One region of the Enterobacter sp. UPMP2061 genome, then DNA from elsewhere that is predicted to be linked to it. Evidence: predicted binding sites of a transcription regulator. Region 1 holds the regulator's gene; each other region holds the start of a gene.
What was found. Region 1 encodes Fur, which represses iron uptake genes when iron is present. Its sites were predicted from a motif close to ATAATAATGAGAACNACTATCAA; they were not measured.
Positions count from the first base shown of each region.

Region 1 (4,734 bases):
CGCGGTGGCCAGATGTACCAAACTTCACTGCGTGTTCTGCGTTGCCCACCACCGGCTTCAGCACGTAGTACTGCGCGGTCAGTTGAGCGACGTTAATCAAATCGCGTTGTTGTGCAGGTTGTCCTGCACGGCTGTGATTTGCCATTGCCTGGTCCTTCTGATGCAAGGGTTAAATTGTACCGCAAACCTTTTCGATCAATTCCGCCGGGAACTGCATGGACTGCATGATATGTTCGATCATGCTGCACTTACGGCCCGTATTGGTGTTGGTGATCACCCAGTATGGTGTACCGGGAACGTGTTTGGGTTTGGTTTGGTTGCCATTTTGCAGCAGGGTCTGCTCGTCGCCTGCGAAGTAAACGCGCGTGCGACCGTGCAGCGACTCTGTCGCTTCTGCAAATGCGTTGTTATCCAGTGAGTAAAGTGTAGACAGCACCAGCATAAAGCGGTTAACCGCCTTTTTCTGCTCGGCATATTCATCGGACAGCAGCAGCTCGCGCATCGCTCGCACTTTGTCTTTTGCCGGCATGACGGCAGGTTTTACTTGTGCAACAACGCTCGGCTGAGACACGACATCTTTAGTGACAGGAGTGGGCTGTGAGGCGGCGGAAATTTTGAGCATGCGCCGTAAAATGTCGGACGCGCTCTCCCCAATATGCCGCGTCTGGCTGGCAATATACTGATAGAGTTCGTCATCAACTTCGATTGTTTTCATCTTAATCCAGTGCGATATCTTATCTGAATACAAGTCGTTGAGATTATAAGGTCAAATCCCAACAGCGGATAGCGTCAAACCAGGTTGGCGGCAAAAGTCAGATTAAACTGGATCCTTGCCCCCGGGCGGCAGAATGGTCAACATGATACCCTAACCTGACAAACCTAAAAAAAGAACTTTGCCATGAAATTGAATACCCGAGCGCAAACTGCACAATCGCCGAACAATAATTCTCCCATCGTACTGGTTCACGGCCTGTTTGGTAGCCTGGATAATCTGGGTGTGCTTGCGCGCGATTTAGTGGCCGATCACGCGATCCTCCAGGTTGATATGCGCAATCACGGTCTTTCTGGGCGCTCGGAGGAGATGACCTACGCAGCCATGGCGCAGGATCTGCGGGACACCCTCGATGCGAATAATATCCAGAAAGCGACGCTTATCGGGCATTCAATGGGCGGCAAAGCGGTGATGGCGCTCACTGCGCTGGCCCCTGAGCGAATTTCCGGGCTGGTGGTCATCGACGTTGCGCCCGTCAATTACGACGTTCGCCGTCACGATGAGATTTTTGCCGCCATCAATGCGGTCACCGAAGCGGGTGTCGCAACCCGCCAGCAGGCGGCTGCCGTTATGCGTGAGCATCTTGATGAGGAAGGCGTGGTCCAGTTCCTGCTGAAATCGTTTGTTGACGGACAATGGCGCTTTAACGTCCCGGTATTGTGGGATCAGTATTCGCATATTGTGGGCTGGGAAACCGTCCCCGCCTGGCCGCACCCTACCCTTTTTATTCGCGGCGGCAACTCCCCTTACGTCACTGATGCATACCGTGACACGCTGCTGGCGCAATTCCCGCAGGCTCGCGCTCACGTTATTGCGGGTGCCGGGCACTGGGTACACGCGGAAAAACCGGATGCCGTCCTGCGCGCCATTCGCCGCTATCTTACTGATACAGCGAATTGATTAAAAAGCCAGCGACCGGAAGACGACGGGCTTCCAGTCGTTGGCGTGTGGATTTGGGTGATGTATGATGGCGCGCTTATCGCCCGGGCATTAGCAGGGCGGCGTGTTTCCCCCGAAGTCTCAGAATCATGGCCAAAGAACAAACGGACCGTACGACACTAGATCTGTTCGCGAATGAGCGTCGACCGGGACGACCGAAAACGAATCCGCTTTCGCGCGATGAACAGCTGCGTATCAATAAACGCAACCAGCTTAAACGCGATAAAAATCGTGGGCTTAAGCGTGTCGAACTGAAGCTGAATGCCGATGCCGTCGATGCGCTTAACGAGTTAGCTGACGCGCGCAACATCAGCCGCAGCGAACTGATCGAAGAGATGCTGATCGCCCAGCTTGAGACGTTACGCGGCAAGGCGTGAGTCAGAAAATCCCCAATATTACCTTTTTCATGTAGCACAGAGTGCAGTCCTGCGTGATAGCTGTTTCCGCAGGGTTGCCTGTTCTGCTATTATTGCCCTTATCCGTGGACAATTTGCGCCACCATACCATTAAGTTTCAAGAGGTTATTTTACTCATGGCAATCATCGGCATTTTCTTTGGCAGTGATACCGGCAATACTGAAAATATCGCAAAAAACATTCAAAAACAGCTCGGTAAAGACGTTGCTGATGTGCATGACATCGCCAAGAGCAGCAAAGAAGATCTCGAGGGCTATGACATCCTGCTGCTGGGCATCCCGACCTGGTACTACGGTGAAGCACAGTGTGACTGGGACGATTTCTTCCCGACGCTGGAAGAAGTAGACTTCAACGGCAAGCTGGTTGCCCTGTTTGGCTGTGGCGATCAGGAAGACTATGCTGAGTATTTCTGTGATGCGCTGGGCACTATTCGCGACATCATTGAGCCACGCGGTGCGGCGATCGTCGGTCACTGGCCAACGGCGGGTTACCATTTCGAAGCGTCCAAAGGTCTGGCAGATGACGATCACTTCGTTGGCCTGGCCATTGATGAAGACCGTCAGCCAGAGCTGACCGCTGAGCGTGTAGAAAAATGGGTTAAGCAGGTTCGTGAAGAGCTGAACCTGGACGATATCCTTAACGCCTGATATCCCTGCGGCGCAACTCCGGTTGCGCCCGTTTTCCAGGTAAAACCGATTAAATTAATTGCTACAAACTTTTAACTTTTTCGCCCAGACCTGTACAATATCCCCCTGGTAAAAAGTGGGTGCCATCGAACAAGTTTGTTGGTGATACCACGTTTTTATAAGCATACTTTGCTTGAGACTTGCAGTTTTCATTTAGCCATGGCAGTTCTATAATGAGACGCATTATCCCAAGTGCATTTTCTGTCACTTCTTCTTTTGAAGTGAATCGTTTAGCAACAGGACAGATTCCGCATGACTGACAACAATACCGCATTAAAGAAAGCTGGCCTGAAAGTAACGCTTCCTCGGTTAAAAATCCTTGAAGTGCTTCAGGGGCCAGACAATCACCATGTCAGTGCGGAAGACCTTTATAAGCGTCTTATCGATATGGGTGAAGAGATTGGGCTGGCAACCGTCTATCGTGTGCTGAACCAGTTTGATGACGCGGGCATTGTTACTCGTCATAATTTCGAAGGCGGTAAATCCGTGTTCGAGCTGACTCAGCAGCATCACCACGATCACCTGATCTGCCTCGACTGTGGCAAGGTCATTGAATTTAGCGATGATTCCATTGAATCACGCCAGCGTGAAATCGCCGCCCGTCATGGCATCCGCCTGACCAACCACAGCCTGTACCTGTACGGTCACTGCGCTGAAGGCGATTGCCGCGAAGACGACCACGCGCACGACGCGAAATAATATCGTGTTCATACTCTGAGCCAGCCGTAAGGTTGGCTTTTTTTTGCCTGAAAAAAGTCCGGTGGCGCTGCGCTTACCGGGCCTACGGGCTGTGACACCGTTGTAGGCCCGGTAAGCGCAGCGCCACCGGGCATAAAGCAACTTATTTATTGTTATTGCGAATCTCGTCCCAGATCTTATCGCAACGCTTCGCCACTTCCTGATCGTTACCGCTTTTCCGCGCCTGGATACAGGCCTGGTAATCCATCACGCGAACATTTTCCTGCGTCGCAAACTGCTCATGCGCTTTCTCTTTTTTCAGCACATTCAGCACGCTCTGGCAGGCTTCAATCTTCTCTGGCGATCCTTGTGCTGTATTGATGCAGGCGCTATACGCCTCCTTCAGACGGGAGTCTTCTTTCTGCGCCTGATCCTGCGCACACGCCACCAGCCCCGATGCCAGCAGCGCAACGATTACCATTTTTTTCATCATATGCAGTCTCCATGCAGGCGGGATTTCGCCCGCCTGCGTATTCATCAGAAGATTGTGAATGGCGCAATGACCATGAATTTCACGTCACGTTCATCCTGGAAGATGTTGCCGTAACCGCCCGCGTAGCTCGGGATATCGGAGTGGTTGTCATACTGGGTGAAGTGCAGTTTGAACATCGTGCCTTTCGCACGGCCCTCCTGAAGGGTGTAAATCGCATCCAGACTGTATGAAGACTCTTTCAGACGGTAATTCGGATCGTAGTAGGCGTCTGGCGTAGCCATATCTGCTGGCTTCGCGTCCCAGGCGTACGCGTAGGACGCACCCACTGCCCAGCCAGGCAGGTTCCAGTTCTTCAGGTCATACATTGCGCCGAAGAAGACCGCCTTTTCGCCGTCGGCGTTGAAGTCAGAGCGGTTATCCCACCAGATATCCAGACGACCATTGGAAGAGGCGTAGGTTGGCGTCATACGTTGCAGGAAGTAGCCCTGCTGCCCTTCTGCCTTGACCCATGTTCCCTCCAGACGTAAATCAACCTGACCTACCTTGTAGCCGAAGGTCAACGCCTGTAACCACGCGGTGCCGTCATAGATATCATTTACGCTGCCATCACTGACTTTGTCGCGCGTACCGTAGAACTGATAGCTGGTGCTCAGCGGGCTACCCGCGATATCAAATTTGTAGCTGGCTTTAGCAAAGTACTGATCGATATAGCCTTCAGCCTGACCAAAAGCAGCTTCCAGCACCAGATCG
Region 1 is NZ_JBSKJP010000001.1:417,856-422,589, reverse strand. It holds gene pgm (phosphoglucomutase (alpha-D-glucose-1,6-bisphosphate-dependent)) at 1-145, opposite strand, end outside; gene seqA (replication initiation negative regulator SeqA) at 170-715, opposite strand; gene ybfF (esterase) at 899-1,672, shown strand; gene ybfE (LexA regulated protein) at 1,801-2,088, shown strand; gene fldA (flavodoxin FldA) at 2,244-2,774, shown strand; gene fur (ferric iron uptake transcriptional regulator) at 3,066-3,512, shown strand; gene chiQ (ChiQ/YbfN family lipoprotein) at 3,655-3,981, opposite strand; gene chiP (chitoporin ChiP) at 4,029-4,734, opposite strand, start outside.

Region 2 (4,734 bases), on a different contig from region 1:
TGGTCGCCGCGCGATATTCGTCAGGGGAAAGACGCGTTGCTTCAGTAACGCGAGGGCAGTCACCGTTTTTTTGCTGCAAAAAGGCTAATAATGTCCGGTTATTCGCCGTAGAGGTTGTGGTGTGGCTGCTCAGCTCATTCTTCGCAAAGGTGATTTTTTTGCCTCCGCGAGTCAGGCCGTCGCGGTGGCCGACCGCTACCCGCAAAACGTCTTTGCCGAGCACACCCACGAGTTTTGCGAGCTGGTGCTGGTATGGCGAGGCAACGGCCTGCACGTCCTCAACGACCGCCCCTACCGCATCACGCGCGGAGACCTGTTCTACATCCGCGCTGAAGACAAACACTCCTACGCCTCGGTTAACGATCTGGTGTTGCAGAACGTCATCTACTGCCCCGACAGACTTAAACTGAATGTCGACTGGGCGGGCAATATCCCCCGTTTTCATGATGCCAGAGGCGAACCGCACTGGCGCTTAAGCAGCAACGGCATGGCTCAGGTGCGCCAGACGATTTCCCAGCTGGAGCAGGAGAGCCAGAAGAGCGATCCGGTGGCAAACCAGATGTCGGAGCTGCTTTTTGCCCAGCTGGTGATGACCCTGAAGCGGCATCGTTACGCTACGGATAATCCCTCTGCTACCACGCAGGAAGCGCTGCTGGATAAGCTCATCACCCGGCTTGCGGGCAGTCTGAACAAGAGTTTCGTGCTGGAAAAATTCTGCGAGCAGGAGCAGTGCAGCGAGCGCGCGCTGCGCCAGCAGTTCCGCACCCAGACGGGGATGACGGTCAACCACTATCTGCGCCAGCTGCGCATCTGCCACGCCCAGTACCTGTTACAGCATACGGAGCTGATGGTGAGTGAAGTGGCGATGCGCTGCGGCTTTGAGGACAGTAACTACTTTTCGGTGGTGTTTAACCGTGAGGTGGGGATGACGCCGGTTCAGTGGCGTCATCGCAGTCGAAAGGCAGCGTAATCAGTTCGCCATGCCGAGGCCGACGATATTGGCCGCAATGATAATCACCACACAGCCCAGGCTCAGCACGCCAACCGGACGACGCCCGGCATTGTTCCACTCTTTCAGCACCAGCCCAACCAGCCCGCCGCACAGCACGTAGAAGCTCATGTGCAGCATCCAGCTCATGTAGTCATACTGCGCCGGAATACTGGCGTGACCCCAGGCGTAGAAGAAGAATTGCAGATACCACATCAGACCGCCGAGGGCGGAGAGCAGGACGTTGGTGACGATCAGCGGTTTTGCCAGCGAGAAGTCGGCTTTTACCGACAGGTTCTTCACTTTTGCCAGACGAATGAAGCAGAAGCCGAGGTTTACCAGCGCGCCGCCGCCCATGATCACCACGTAGCTTGGCAGGGCAGCGTACAGCGGATCGACGCCCAGCGCCGCAGCGGCGTCGTGCATCGGTTTGGCGGCGTTCATGGCGAACGACATGCCCGCCGAGAATACGCCGCACATCACCGCCAGCAGCAGCCCTTTCTTCAGGTTGAACTCTTCGGCTTTGATGCCCATCTTGCGTTCTTTCAGCTGGCCTGCGCGGGTGACGATGCCCACGCCGATCACCGCCACCAGCACGCCCAGCAGCGTCATTCGCCCGCCCTGAGTGTTGATCAGCACGTCGAAGTGGCCGTTGAGGATTGGTGTCATCAGGGTGCCAACAATCAGCGTAATGCCAATCGCGATGCCAATCCCCATCGACATGCCTAGGTAGCGCATGGTGAGGCCGTAGTTGATATTACCGATGCCCCACATCGCGCCGAACAGGAATACCGGCAGCAGGGTGGAGGCGTTGAAGGAGGAGAAGTAGCCCCAGAAATCGGGCAGCAGCATGGCGCTGATTGTCCACGGCAAAATCAGCCAGGACACGGTGCCGCCAACGGACCACATGGTTTCCCATGACCAGCCTTTCACCTTTTTAAACGGGGCATAGAAACAGGCTGCACTGGCCGCGCCTATCAAATGCCAGAAAATACCCATCGTAATCGCATGATTCATTTTTACATCCTCATCGTTTTTATAGCCGGAGGCTTCCCGCCGACTTGATGAGTGTAAAAATGAGGCGGTTTGGGAACCTTCAGAAGGTTGCCGCACTTTTGTTCAGGATGGCAATCACCACGTTAAGCACGTGAGCAGACTCACAATTTTGTCATTTATCAAAAATCTAATAACCTTATAAAAACTACGGCATTGATAATCATTTTCAATATCATTTAATTAACTATAATGAACCAACTGCTTACGCGGCATTAACAGCTGTGCCGCCCGACAATAATGGAGAGGATTATGAGTTATACACTGCCATCCCTGCCGTATGCCTACGACGCACTGGAACCGCATTTCGACAAGCAGACGATGGAAATCCATCACACTAAACACCACCAGACCTATGTGAACAACGCGAATGCTGCGCTGGAAAGCCTGCCAGAGTTCGCTAATCTGCCTGTTGAAGAGCTGATCACCAAACTGGACCAGCTGCCGGCAGACAAGAAAACCGTGCTGCGCAACAACGCGGGCGGTCACGCTAACCACAGCCTGTTCTGGAAAGGCCTGAAAACCGGCACCACCCTTCAGGGCGACCTGAAAGCGGCTATCGAGCGTGACTTCGGTTCCGTTGACAACTTCAAAGCGGAATTCGAAAAAGCCGCTGCAACCCGTTTCGGCTCTGGCTGGGCGTGGCTGGTCCTGAAAGGTGACAAACTGGCGGTCGTTTCTACCGCTAACCAGGACTCCCCGCTGATGGGTGAAGCTATCTCTGGCGCATCCGGCTTCCCAATTCTGGGTCTGGACGTGTGGGAACACGCTTACTACCTGAAGTTCCAGAACCGTCGCCCTGACTACATCAAAGCCTTCTGGGATGTAGTGAACTGGGACGAAGCAGCAGCGCGTTTCGCCGCTAAAAAATAAGGTTGCATTGACGCCTGTGAGAAGCGAGTCTGATGACTCGCTTTTTTTGTATCTGAAGGAGTGGAGATGCATTACCCGGTGAATGTGTTTACAGGCAAGGTAAGGGAGTACGAAGGCAGCCGCCCGAGCGCCATCGCCAAAGTGCAGGTCGACGGTGAGCTGACGTTGACCGATCTCGGGCTTGCGGGTGACCAGCAGGCTGAAAAGAAAATCCACGGCGGGCCCGATCGCGCGCTGTGCCACTATCCGCGCGAGCACTATCAGCACTGGAAAGCCGAATTTCCTGAACAGGCGGACCTCTTCGTCGCCCCCGCGTTTGGCGAAAATCTCTCAACGGAGGGGCTGACGGAGAAGAACGTCTTTATCGGCGATATTTACCGCTGGGGCGATGCTTTGATTCAGGTCACCCAGCCGCGCTCACCGTGCTTTAAGCTTAATTACCATTTCGGCATTCAGGATATGTCGGCCCAGCTGCAAAACGCGGGTAAAACCGGCTGGCTGTATCGCGTTGTGCAGGCGGGACAGGTTTCGGCGGATGCGCCGCTTGAGCTGGCTTCGCGCCTGAGTGAGGTGTCGGTGTACGAGGCCTGCGCAATTGCCTGGCATATGCCGTTTGATGACGAGCAGTATCACCGCCTGCTGTCAGCGGCGGGATTATCCACCAGCTGGACCAGAACGATGCAGAAGCGGCGGATAAGCGGCAAGATCGAGAGTAGTTCGCGGAGATTGTGGGGGAAAGAGGTTCCGTAGAAAGTAGGCCGGGTAAGGCGAAGCCGCCACCCGGCACATACGGTTACGAACGCTTATACAGCGGCAGCCACAGCGTTAACCTCAGCCCGCCCAGCGGGCTGTCATCGGCTTTCACCCAGCCACGGTGCTGTTGCATGGCGGTTTCAACAATCGCCAGACCCAGCCCCGTACCGCCAGATTCACGGTCGCGCGCCTCGTCGGTGCGGTAGAACGGACGGAAAATCTGCTCGCGATCTTCCGGGCTGACGCCGGGACCATCGTCATCGACAATGACCGTAATCCCGTCTTTATCCACCGAAAACGCCACTTCAATCTTCGTGTGCGAATAGCGCAGGGCGTTACGCACGATATTCTCCAGCGCGCTTTCCAGCGTGTTGGGGTTACCGTAGAGCGGCCACGGGCCCGGCGGAAAGTTGACGGTGAACGATTTGCCCATCTGCTCCGCTTCGAACGCCGCGTTGTCCAGCACCTCATGCCAGAGGTGATTGGCTTTCACCGTTTCGCTCACCAGCGCGTTTTTCTGCTGATTGCGCGACATCACCAGCAGATCGTTGATCATGCTGTCCAGGCGATGCGCTTCCGTCTCAATACGCTCCAGCTCTTTACTCTCACCGCTGCGGCGGCGCAGCAGGGCGGTACCCAGCTGTAAGCGCGTGAGCGGCGTCCGCAGCTCGTGGGAGATATCCGACAGCAGGCGTTGCTGCGCGGTCATCATGCGGTCAAGAGCAGAGACCATCTGGTTAAAACTGGTTCCGGCGGCCAGGAACTCCTGCGGCCCGGATTCCAGCTCCGGATGCTGCCTCAGGTTGCCCTGCGCCACTTCGTCCGCCGCATTTTTCAGCTTACGCGCCGGTTTCGCCAGGCTCCACGCCAGCCATAACAGCAGCGGGGAACTGACCAGCATCGTGACAATCAACAGCAAAAGCGGACGGTCAAACAGCAGGTTGATAAAGTCGGACTGGGAACTGCTCGCAGGGCGAATCAGATAGAGCTGGTAATTGTCTTCCCCATCCCGCACCGAGAAAGGACCGACCATCTCTACCCGACCATATTTCTTTTTCTGTGGGTGA
Region 2 is NZ_JBSKJP010000012.1:48,004-52,737, reverse strand. It holds gene rhaS (HTH-type transcriptional activator RhaS) at 1-48, shown strand, start outside; gene rhaR (HTH-type transcriptional activator RhaR) at 122-970, shown strand; gene rhaT (L-rhamnose/proton symporter RhaT) at 971-2,005, opposite strand; gene sodA (superoxide dismutase [Mn]) at 2,294-2,914, shown strand; gene yiiM (6-hydroxyaminopurine reductase) at 2,981-3,664, shown strand; gene cpxA (envelope stress sensor histidine kinase CpxA) at 3,708-4,734, opposite strand, start outside.
Region 2: the regulator Fur is predicted to act here: its motif matches at 2,198-2,220, upstream of sodA (superoxide dismutase [Mn]).

Region 3 (4,734 bases), on a different contig from region 1:
CCAAAGTTGCCGGCCAGCATCGGGCCGCTAAAGGTAATGACGTTATGCAACGCAAGCAGGCCGAGCTGGATCGCCGTGAAATCGCTGTGTCCGCAGATTAACAGCGGATCCTGCTGCTGGCGCGCGGCCAGCCCGGCCCAGTCGATGCTCTCCAGCAGCCGGCTTGCGCCATAGCCGCCGCGCACGGCCAGCACAATGGTGTTTTCACCTTCCAGCGTCGTCAGGCTGTTGATATCGCTCAGTCTCTGCGCCTCCGTACCGGCAAAACGCTGCATGCGGCGGGGGATAATTGTCTGATTTTCTACCTGATGGCCCATTTCCAGCAGGCGCTGAACGCCCCGCTGTGCCGCCTCCTGGTTGATGCAGTAGCCTGACGGTGCGATGAGATGAAACTGAGGCATGGCAATTCCTTGCTGAATGAGAATCTAATTGTCTATATCATGCCGCTTATACGCCGCCTGCTTCAAGGGGCGACGTACCGCGATGACCGGCTATAAGGATAGATGACGTGAAATTGAGATGGTTTGCTTTTTTGATTGTGCTGCTCGCTGGCTGTAGTTCAAAACATGATTATCAAAATCCCCCCTGGAACCCTGAAGTGCCGGTAAAGCGGGCCATGCAGTGGATGCCGATCAGCGAACAAGCCGGGAAGGCCTGGGGCGTGAGCCCGCGTCTGATCACGGCGATCATTGCCGTGGAATCCGGTGGCAACCCGACGCTGGTGAGTAAATCGAATGCGGTGGGGCTGATGCAGTTAAAAGCCTCGACGGCGGGAAGAGAGGTCTATCGCTACATGGGCTGGAAGGGACAGCCATCCACCAGCGAGCTGAAAAACCCGGAACGTAATATCTCTATGGGAACCGCTTACCTGAGTATTCTCGAGCATGGCATTCTGAAGGGGATTGACGATCCGGAAGTGATGCAATATGCGCTGGTGGTGTCGTACGTTAACGGAGCCGGCGCGCTGCTCCGAACCTTCTCATCCGATCGCAAAGAGGCGATAGAAGAGATTAACGATATGGATAAAGATGAATTCTTCGAGCACGTTGTGAAGAATCATCCGTCAGCACAGGCTCCACGTTATATCTGGAAAGTACAGAAAGCGATGGACGCCATGTAACGCCTTTGTCGGGCGGCAGCATGCTGCCCGACGCCTTTCAGCGCACTTTGTTCGCGCGTTCCCGCGCTTCACGCTCCAGTGAGAAGATGATGCGCTGTAGTTCGCGTTCGGCGCCTGGCCCGACATTCAGAAAGCGAAAGCTCAATCGCGGCGTGGTAATGGTTTCGTTTTTGCTGTCCACCACCTTACGCTCGCTGATGGCAATCAGCTGGGCGTCAAACCAGAAGCGTCCCCATCCGCCCATATCCAGCTCAATCTGACTAAAACGCATGCCTTCCACCAGTCCTTCCGGCTTCGGCGTATCCATTAACGCGCCCATCCCGCCCAGTGACAGGTCGAAGAGACGAAAGCGGATCTCTTTTTTGTCCGGCATTTTTGCCTTACAGAAATAGGCCGGGTGAAGCGGGGCGCTGATGCGAAAAAACTCGCGGCGTTGCACGAACCAGAGGTTAGCGGGCAGGGGAGCGATAAACGCAGGCAAACCCTGGTACGCGATCGTGGTCAGGCGGGGCAGTATAAACTCGACTTTAGCCCCCTGCGTTTCGGCCATCACCGAGAGGTTTTCTGCCTGGAGCGCGGCACGGTTTTCTTCGCTCTGGCTACCCAGATCCACGATCAGGTGTTCTGCCGTCACGTCCAGGATCTTGCTGATAAACTGGCTGGTTGACCAGTTGATGCGCAGCGGCACCTCGCCCTTTTTCAGGTCGCGTAACACCCCTAATACAGCCAGCGGATTTTGTTTCAGGAACTGCTCACTGTAGCTACTCACGCCAGATGGCTCCTCGATAGATGACAGACTGTCTCTGGGTTATCGGCACGCTGGCATGAAACTTAATACAAACGATCTGTTTTTCTCCGCCGATATTGATTTGCTAATGGAAATGATAATAATTGGCGTTCCCAATAGCATCTACTAACAAGACGACACTATGAGCACCTCACGTTTTGCGTTATGCGCGTTGGCAGGCGCCGTCACGCTGGCATTGCAAACACAGGCTTTTGCAGAAGAACCCACCATCGTGGTGACCGGTACAGAGCAGGGCAGCGCGCTCCCTGCCTGGACCAACAGCGCCACGAAATCAGCCGTCGCGGAAAGTAAAACGCCCCAGGTGATCAACACCATCGCCGCTAAAGAGATTGAGCAGCGGCACGCCAGTTCGGTAAACGAGATCCTGCGCTATGCGCCGGGCGTTTCCACGGAGGTGCGCGGGAGCACCTCTTACATGAGCGAGTACAAAATCCGCGGGTTCAACGTCGAGCAGGAGTTCTACAACGGCCTGCAACTTCCCTATAACGTCACCGGGAACACTAAAGCGCGAATCGATCCGCTGCTGATTGAGAGCGTCGATATCCTGAAGGGGCCGTCATCCGTGCTGTATGGCGGTGGCTCCCCGGGCGGGCTGGTCAATATTCAGAGTAAAAAGCCGCAGAAAGAGGCGAAAACAGAACTGGGCTTTAACACCGGAAACCGCAATCTGAAAGAGGGGTACCTGGATTCCACGGGGCAGATTGCGACCAGCGACTGGAACTATCGCCTGCTGGGTAAAGCGACAGAGAGTGACGAACAGGCGCACACCACGCGCTATGAAAACTATCTGGTGGCCCCCTCCGTGACCTGGCAGCCGGATGACAAAACGCGCCTGACCATTGACGCGCTGGCGCAAAATACGCCGAGCCTGACGCCGTCTGATCCGATGCCGCTTAGCTATCTGCGGTCTAAATACGCCGATCGTCGTGACTATGCCGGGGATGAGTGGAGCGGCTTTAAGCAGCGCCAGTGGATGCTGGGCTACAGCTTTGAGCACGAGTTTGACAGTGGCTGGGGCTTTAATCAGAAAGCGCGCTACTTTGACGTGGACACCCACCAGCGCAGCGCCTATTCAACCGGGACGGGCAGCGAGGTCTACCAGCTTAACCGCTTCGCCTATACCACGGATGAAGATTTACAGAGCTTCAACATTGATAACCAGGTCACCCGAACCGTCGCGCTGGGGGACTGGAAACATCATCTGCTGGCGGGCTTTGACTACCAGAAGCTGAACTCTCACTTCCATTATCGTTACGCCTCGTCCACACCGGGTATCGATATGCGTAATCCGGATCACTCGCAGATCGATAACGATGCGCTGGGGCTTGAAACCGCGCAGAAAAACCGTCTCAGCTATCAGCAGAATGGCTATTACCTCCAGGATCAGATTGCGTTTGGCGGGCTGAACGTGTTGGCCAGCCTGCGCTATGACGACTACCGTTCCGTCACCACCAACTATCTGCAAAACGGTGACAAAGCCTGGGTATCGCAGGATCGCCTCACCAAGCGACTGGGCGCGCTTTATGCCTTCGACAATGGTCTCTCGCCGTTTATCAGCTATTCGGAAGGGTTCGCCCCGGTATCGCCGCAGGGCACGCTGACCGCGAAAGACGTTAAGCCCACCACCAGCAAGCAGGTGGAGGGTGGGGTGAAATACCTGCTGGCGGAATACGCAACCACCTTCACCGCCTCGGTGTTTAACATTCGTCAGAAAAATGTGGTGACCAGCGATCCGGGCTTCCTCAACTATCGCCAGACCGGGGAAGTGGAATCGAAAGGTGCGGAGCTTTCCGCTATGAGTCGTCCAACGGATAACCTGACGCTGATTGCCAACTATGCCTACACCCACGCCATCAATACCGAAGATGACAAGTACCAGGGCAAACGACCGACGCAGGCCCCTGAGAACGCCTTTAATCTGTGGGGAGATTACACCTTTGACAGCACGCCGCTGAGAGGGTTAACGCTGGGGGCAGGGGCACGCTACACCGGGCCGATGGAGATCTCGCCAGCCAACGACGCAGGCAAGCTGGGCGGTACGACGCAATACGATCTGGCGGCGTCTTACCGCATGGGCGAGCTGGCGCCATCGCTGGAGGGGCTGACGTTGAAAGCGAGCGCGCAGAACGTCACCAACAAAGAGACGCTCACCTGCTATGACGCGACCAACTGCTGGATAGGCCGCGACCGCACGTTCCAGGTCGGGGCGAGTTACAGCTTCTGAAAAAAGCCCGGTGGCGCTTCGCTACCGGGCCAATCTATTGCACGGAACCATCCCCTCGCCCCACCGGGGAGAGGGTCAGGGTGAGGGGCGCTACTGCGCCGCCTGTTTCGCAGGTGCAACATCATCGTTTGCCGCAGGCTGATTCTCCGGTACGCTGTCGCACGGCTTCTCTTTCGGACAGACCATGTCCAGCATCCTGAGCGTCACGCCGTTACTCCAGCCGAAACCGTCCTGCAACGGATACTCACCGCCGCCACCGCCGGTACCGGTCGAAGAGACATCGTACTTCTCAACCAGTTTCTTCTCGCGATCGTAGGTATGCTGAACGTTTTTCAGGAAACGCCAGGTTACGTCCATCGCCACTTTCTGCTGACCATAGTTCTGCAACCCTTCCACCGCTACCCACTGCAAAGGCGCCCAGCCGTTCGGCGCATCCCACTGCTGCCCGCTGTTGATGGTGGTGGTAGAAATACCGCCCGGTTTCAGCAGGCGTGACGACGCGGCTGCGGCCACTTTATCGGCGCGATCCTGTGATGCGGCCTTCACATACAGCGGGAAGAGGGCTGCGGCCGTCAGCTGATT
Region 3 is NZ_JBSKJP010000009.1:104,154-108,887, forward strand. It holds gene ldcA (muramoyltetrapeptide carboxypeptidase) at 1-401, opposite strand, end outside; gene emtA (membrane-bound lytic murein transglycosylase EmtA) at 509-1,120, shown strand; gene ycgR (flagellar brake protein YcgR) at 1,158-1,889, opposite strand; gene ACWKXX_RS16850 (TonB-dependent siderophore receptor) at 2,050-4,152, shown strand; gene ACWKXX_RS16855 (alpha,alpha-trehalase) at 4,243-4,734, opposite strand, start outside.
Region 3: the regulator Fur is predicted to act here: its motif matches at 2,008-2,030, upstream of ACWKXX_RS16850 (TonB-dependent siderophore receptor).

Region 4 (4,734 bases), on a different contig from region 1:
CGTGGTGAAAACCATGGATGACATTGCCGACAGTACCCAGCGCATTGGCTCTATTACCTCGCTTATCAATGACATCGCCTTCCAGACCAATATTCTGGCGCTGAACGCCGCGGTTGAGGCGGCACGCGCAGGCGAGCAGGGGAAAGGTTTTGCGGTGGTGGCGGGCGAAGTGCGTCATCTTGCCAGCCGCAGCGCGAACGCGGCTAACGATATTCGCAAGCTGATCGACGCCAGCGCCAGCAAAGTGCAGTCGGGCGCCGATCAGGTCCACGCCGCGGGACGTACCATGGATGATATTGTCGAGCAGGTGAAAAACGTCACGCAGCTTATCGCGCAGATCAGTCACGCCACCTCAGAGCAGGCGACAGGCCTGACAGAGCTGACCCGTGCCGTGGCAGAGCTGGACAGCATTACGCAGAAAAATGCTGACCTGGTCGAAGAGAGCGCGCAGATTTCCGCGATGGTTAAGCACCGGGCCGGACGCCTTGAAGATGCGGTTACCGTGCTGCATTAAGAAATACATGCTTCGATAAAGCCGTTTATTCCTCCTGGGTAAACGGCTTTTTTGTTTTTCAGAATAAGTTATGTTGTTAATGAAATATTAAGTAACTAAAAAAAGCGCCCGGTTTTTAATTGTTACAATCCAGATTCATTGAGAGTGAAAAATAAAAAAACGATCAAAGTCATAAAGTTAGCGTGTTTCCTGTCGATAACAGCGATCGTCTGAGAAATAATCACATCGATGGGGTAAATATGTTCATACATGACGTAAAGATCGGCACGAAATTATTTCTGGCGTTTGGATTATTTATTGTCCTGATGGTCGTCAGCGCAAGCTTGTCTCTGATGAGCCTGAATCGGGCAAACAATGGAATGCAAACCATCCTTACCAGCGACTATCCAACGACGGTAAAAGCGAACCAGTTAATCGACAACTTCCAGGAATTTATAAGCACGCAGCAGCTCATGCTGCTGGACGAACAGGGGACGTACACGGCGCAATCAGAGCAGCGTCTGAAGGCGATCAGCGACCGCATCTCCGCAATCCTGAGCGAGCTGGACAACGCTCTCAAGGATAAAAAATCCCAACAGGTGCTGGCCGATATCCACGGCGTACGCCAGCAATATCTTGACTCGCGCTACCGCATTTTGCAGGCCGTGCAGAATAACGACCATGCGGGCGCGATAAACGAAATGATGACCAACACCCTGAATCTGCAACAGTCCTATAAAGCGAAAGTGCAGGCGCTGATTGCGATCCAGGACCATGAAATGCAGAGTGCGGGCGAGCAGGTGGAAGGCGATTTCCGCACCAATCGTCTCCTGCTGGTCCTGATTACGCTTTTCAGCGTCGCGGCAGCCAGCCTGACTGGCTGGTTCATTGTGCGATCCATTACCCGACCGCTGAACGACGCGGTGAATTTTGCGGAGGCCATTGCCGATGGCGATCTCACCGGCAGCATTACCTCGCACGGTAAAGATGAAACCGGACTGCTACTCACCGCACTGATGGAGATGAAAACGCGCCTGCTGGAGATTGTGCAGCAGGTGCAAACCGGATCGGAAAACATCTCCAGTGCCGCCGCGCAGATTGTCGCGGGAAACCAGGATCTGGCTGCCCGCACGGAGGAGCAGGCCAGTTCCGTTGAACAAACGGCCGCGTCGATGGAGCAGATCACCGCTACGGTGAAGAACACCGCGTCCCACACCGGAGAAGCGACGAACCTGTCTGCCGATGCGGCTGCTGTGGTCAAAAACAACGGCGAGATGATGAAGCAGGTCACCAGCAAGATGCGCCTGATTAACGAAACATCGAACAGGATGTCCGACATTATCGACCTGATCGACGCCATTGCCTTCCAGACTAATATTCTGGCGCTGAATGCGGCGGTCGAAGCAGCGCGCGCGGGTGAGCATGGTCGTGGCTTTGCGGTGGTGGCGGGCGAGGTACGCCAGCTCGCGCAGAAAAGTGCAACATCTGCGAGTGAGATCCGCCAGCTGATTGAAAGCTCCACAAGCCAGACGCAGGACGGCATGAACCTTGTGGAGAAGGCCAGCGGGCTTATCAACGGCATGGTCGGCAACGTAGAGGAGATGGACGTAATCCTGCGTGAGATTCGCCAGGCCAGCCACGAACAGACGGAAGGCATCTCGCAGATCAACAGCGCGATTGGCCTGATAGACGCCACCACCCAGCAGAACTCCGCGCTGGTGGAGGAGTCCGTTGCGGCGGCGGCATCCCTTAACGAACAGGCGATGCACCTGAAAGAGCTGGTTCGCGTGTTCCGCGTGAGCGACGGCGTGCTGGCTTAATCCAGCTGGGAGATCTCCAGCGCCGCGCGGTCAATCACGCCGATAATCTGTTTCAACTGCGCGTCGCTGAGCTCTCCCTGATTAACCTTCAGATCCAGAACCGCTTTGAAGTTATCCAGCGCCCGCTTCATCTGCGGGTTTTTGCGCAGCTGGAAACCGACGGAGCGCGCCTTGATACGCGTCTGGATCTGCTCCAGCTGTTCCCGGTTGTCATCCAGCCACTGTTCTCCGGCGGCGTTAATCGCAATCCGCTTACGGCCGTTCTCTTCTTCGGTAATGGTGATAAGCGCCTGATCCTGCAAGTAATCCAGCGTCGGATAGATCACGCCAGGGCTAGGCGTGTAATGTCCCTGCGTCAGGTTTTCGATCTCTTTGATCAGCTCGTAACCATGGCTCGCGTTGCGGGTCAGGATATCCAGGATCACCAGCCGCAAATCGCCATGACCAAAAAATCGTGGCCGGCGTCCGCCGCCGTCGTGTTCGTGTCGCATGTTTTTCCCTCAATTTGATATATCTAAACTATATCTAAGATATATTCAGATGTAATCTAAAAAATCTTGATTTCTTAGTTAATAGCAATCATTATCATTAAAAATTCATTCCGATATATCGTATTCACCTGAGAAGGGCATCAACATGGCATCTACCCGTTACCCTCAACGTGTCCGCAATGACCTGCGTTTTCGTGAGCTGAACGTGCTGCGCACTGAGCGAGTCAGCGCAGGATTTCAGCGCATTGTGCTAGGCGGCGAGGCGCTGGAGGGCTTTAGCTCTCGCGGCTTTGACGACCATACCAAAGTCTTTTTCCCGGCACCGGGCACCACTTTCGTGCCGCCTGTGGTGACCGATGAAGGCATCGACTGGGGCGACGGCGCGCGTCCGCAGGCACGTGACTATACCCCGCTGTACGATGACGAAAAACATGAGCTGGCGCTCGATTTCTTCGTTCATGATGGCGGCATTGCCAGCAACTGGGCGGTAGAGGCTAAGGTGGGCGACAAGCTGACCATCGGCGGGCCGCGCGGTTCGCTGGTGGTGCCGGAAGATTACGCCTGGCAGCTGTACGTGTGCGACGAGTCGGGGATGCCCGCGCTGCGCCGGCGCTTAGAAGGCATCGCAAAACTGCCTGTTCGCCCGGCGATCCACGCCATTGTCACCGTGGGCGATGCGGCGTATCAGGACTATCTGGCGCACCTGAGCGGGTTCAACATCACCTGGGTTATCGGCCACAACGAGCAGGCGGTGGCCGACCATCTTGCAGCGCTGGACGTGCCGGAAGAGGATTACTTTATCTGGCTGACCGGGGAGGGGAAGGTGGTGAAACGCCTGAGCCGTCAGTTTGAAAGCGACGCAATTGACCCACAGCTGGTGCGTGCCAGCGCGTACTGGCACGCCAAATAATCAGGCAGCGGGATCCAGCTGCGCTTCGCTCACCTGATGTTCGAGCGAGGCGCATACCTCTTTCAGCGCTTTCTCCTGCTGGGCAAAGTAGGCTTCCATATTGCTGAGCGACGAGACGAGCAGCCAGGACTCTTCTTTCTCCAGCTCTGCCAGCTCGTTCACCAGGGTATCGATTTGCTCACGCACCTGCGCCATCTTTTTACGAATACGTTCCAGGTCGTTCAGCCTGTCGCTCGCCATCATCGGTTCGAATCCTTGTTGCAGACGGGCGACCAGCGAGCGAATGGCCTTCACGTCGCCGCGCTGTTTGGCCTGGTTGAGTTGCACCATCATCCTGTTGGCTTCCTCTTTTAAATCATCGGCAACCAGATCCGGGTGGCATAGCTTGCTCGCCTGACGCCAGAGCCGCTTCAGCTCGTTCCGATCCTCTTCAGAGAGATCCTTGCCTTTACGCAGGCGAACTTCGGCATCATGATGCTGTTCGCGATACTTCCTGTACTCTTCATTGGCCTCATCGCGCGCCTGACGTGCCGGCTCTTCTTCACGCGTTAAACCGGTCTCCAGCTCCATCGCTTCGGCCAGCAGGTTGGCAATCAGATTGCTTTGCTGCTGAAGATGCTTGCGCACCTCTGCCGCCTGAACGGAATCCGCAGGCAGATCTCGCCAGCGCCGGGTGAGCGTTGTCAGAACCTCTACGGCCTGCGCCATATAGTCCTGGCAGCGGCGGTAATCCTCTTCCCGACGACGCGTCTCCGCCTGCTGACGACGCAGGTTAAGCTCCGCCAGCGTTTTACGCAGGGCGAGGATCTGCTGCATCAACGGCCCGAGGCGGGAGAAATAGAGATCGTTGAACTCATCAAGCTGCTGTACCCGGGCGTTACGGCGATCAATCAGATCGCGCAGACGCTCTTCCAGGGCTTTCAGCTCCAGCTTGCTGGCCGCCAGCTGTGGGTCACGCCACGGGGTAACGGCGCGCTGGCTTTGCAGCCAGGCGGTGATAGCGCGAAGGGCTGCGGTGTA
Region 4 is NZ_JBSKJP010000004.1:207,646-212,379, forward strand. It holds gene ACWKXX_RS11570 (methyl-accepting chemotaxis protein) at 1-514, shown strand, start outside; gene ACWKXX_RS11575 (methyl-accepting chemotaxis protein) at 754-2,313, shown strand; gene ACWKXX_RS11580 (PadR family transcriptional regulator) at 2,310-2,804, opposite strand; gene ACWKXX_RS11585 (siderophore-interacting protein) at 2,950-3,714, shown strand; gene ACWKXX_RS11590 (DNA repair protein) at 3,715-4,734, opposite strand, start outside.
Region 4: the regulator Fur is predicted to act here: its motif matches at 2,880-2,902, upstream of ACWKXX_RS11585 (siderophore-interacting protein).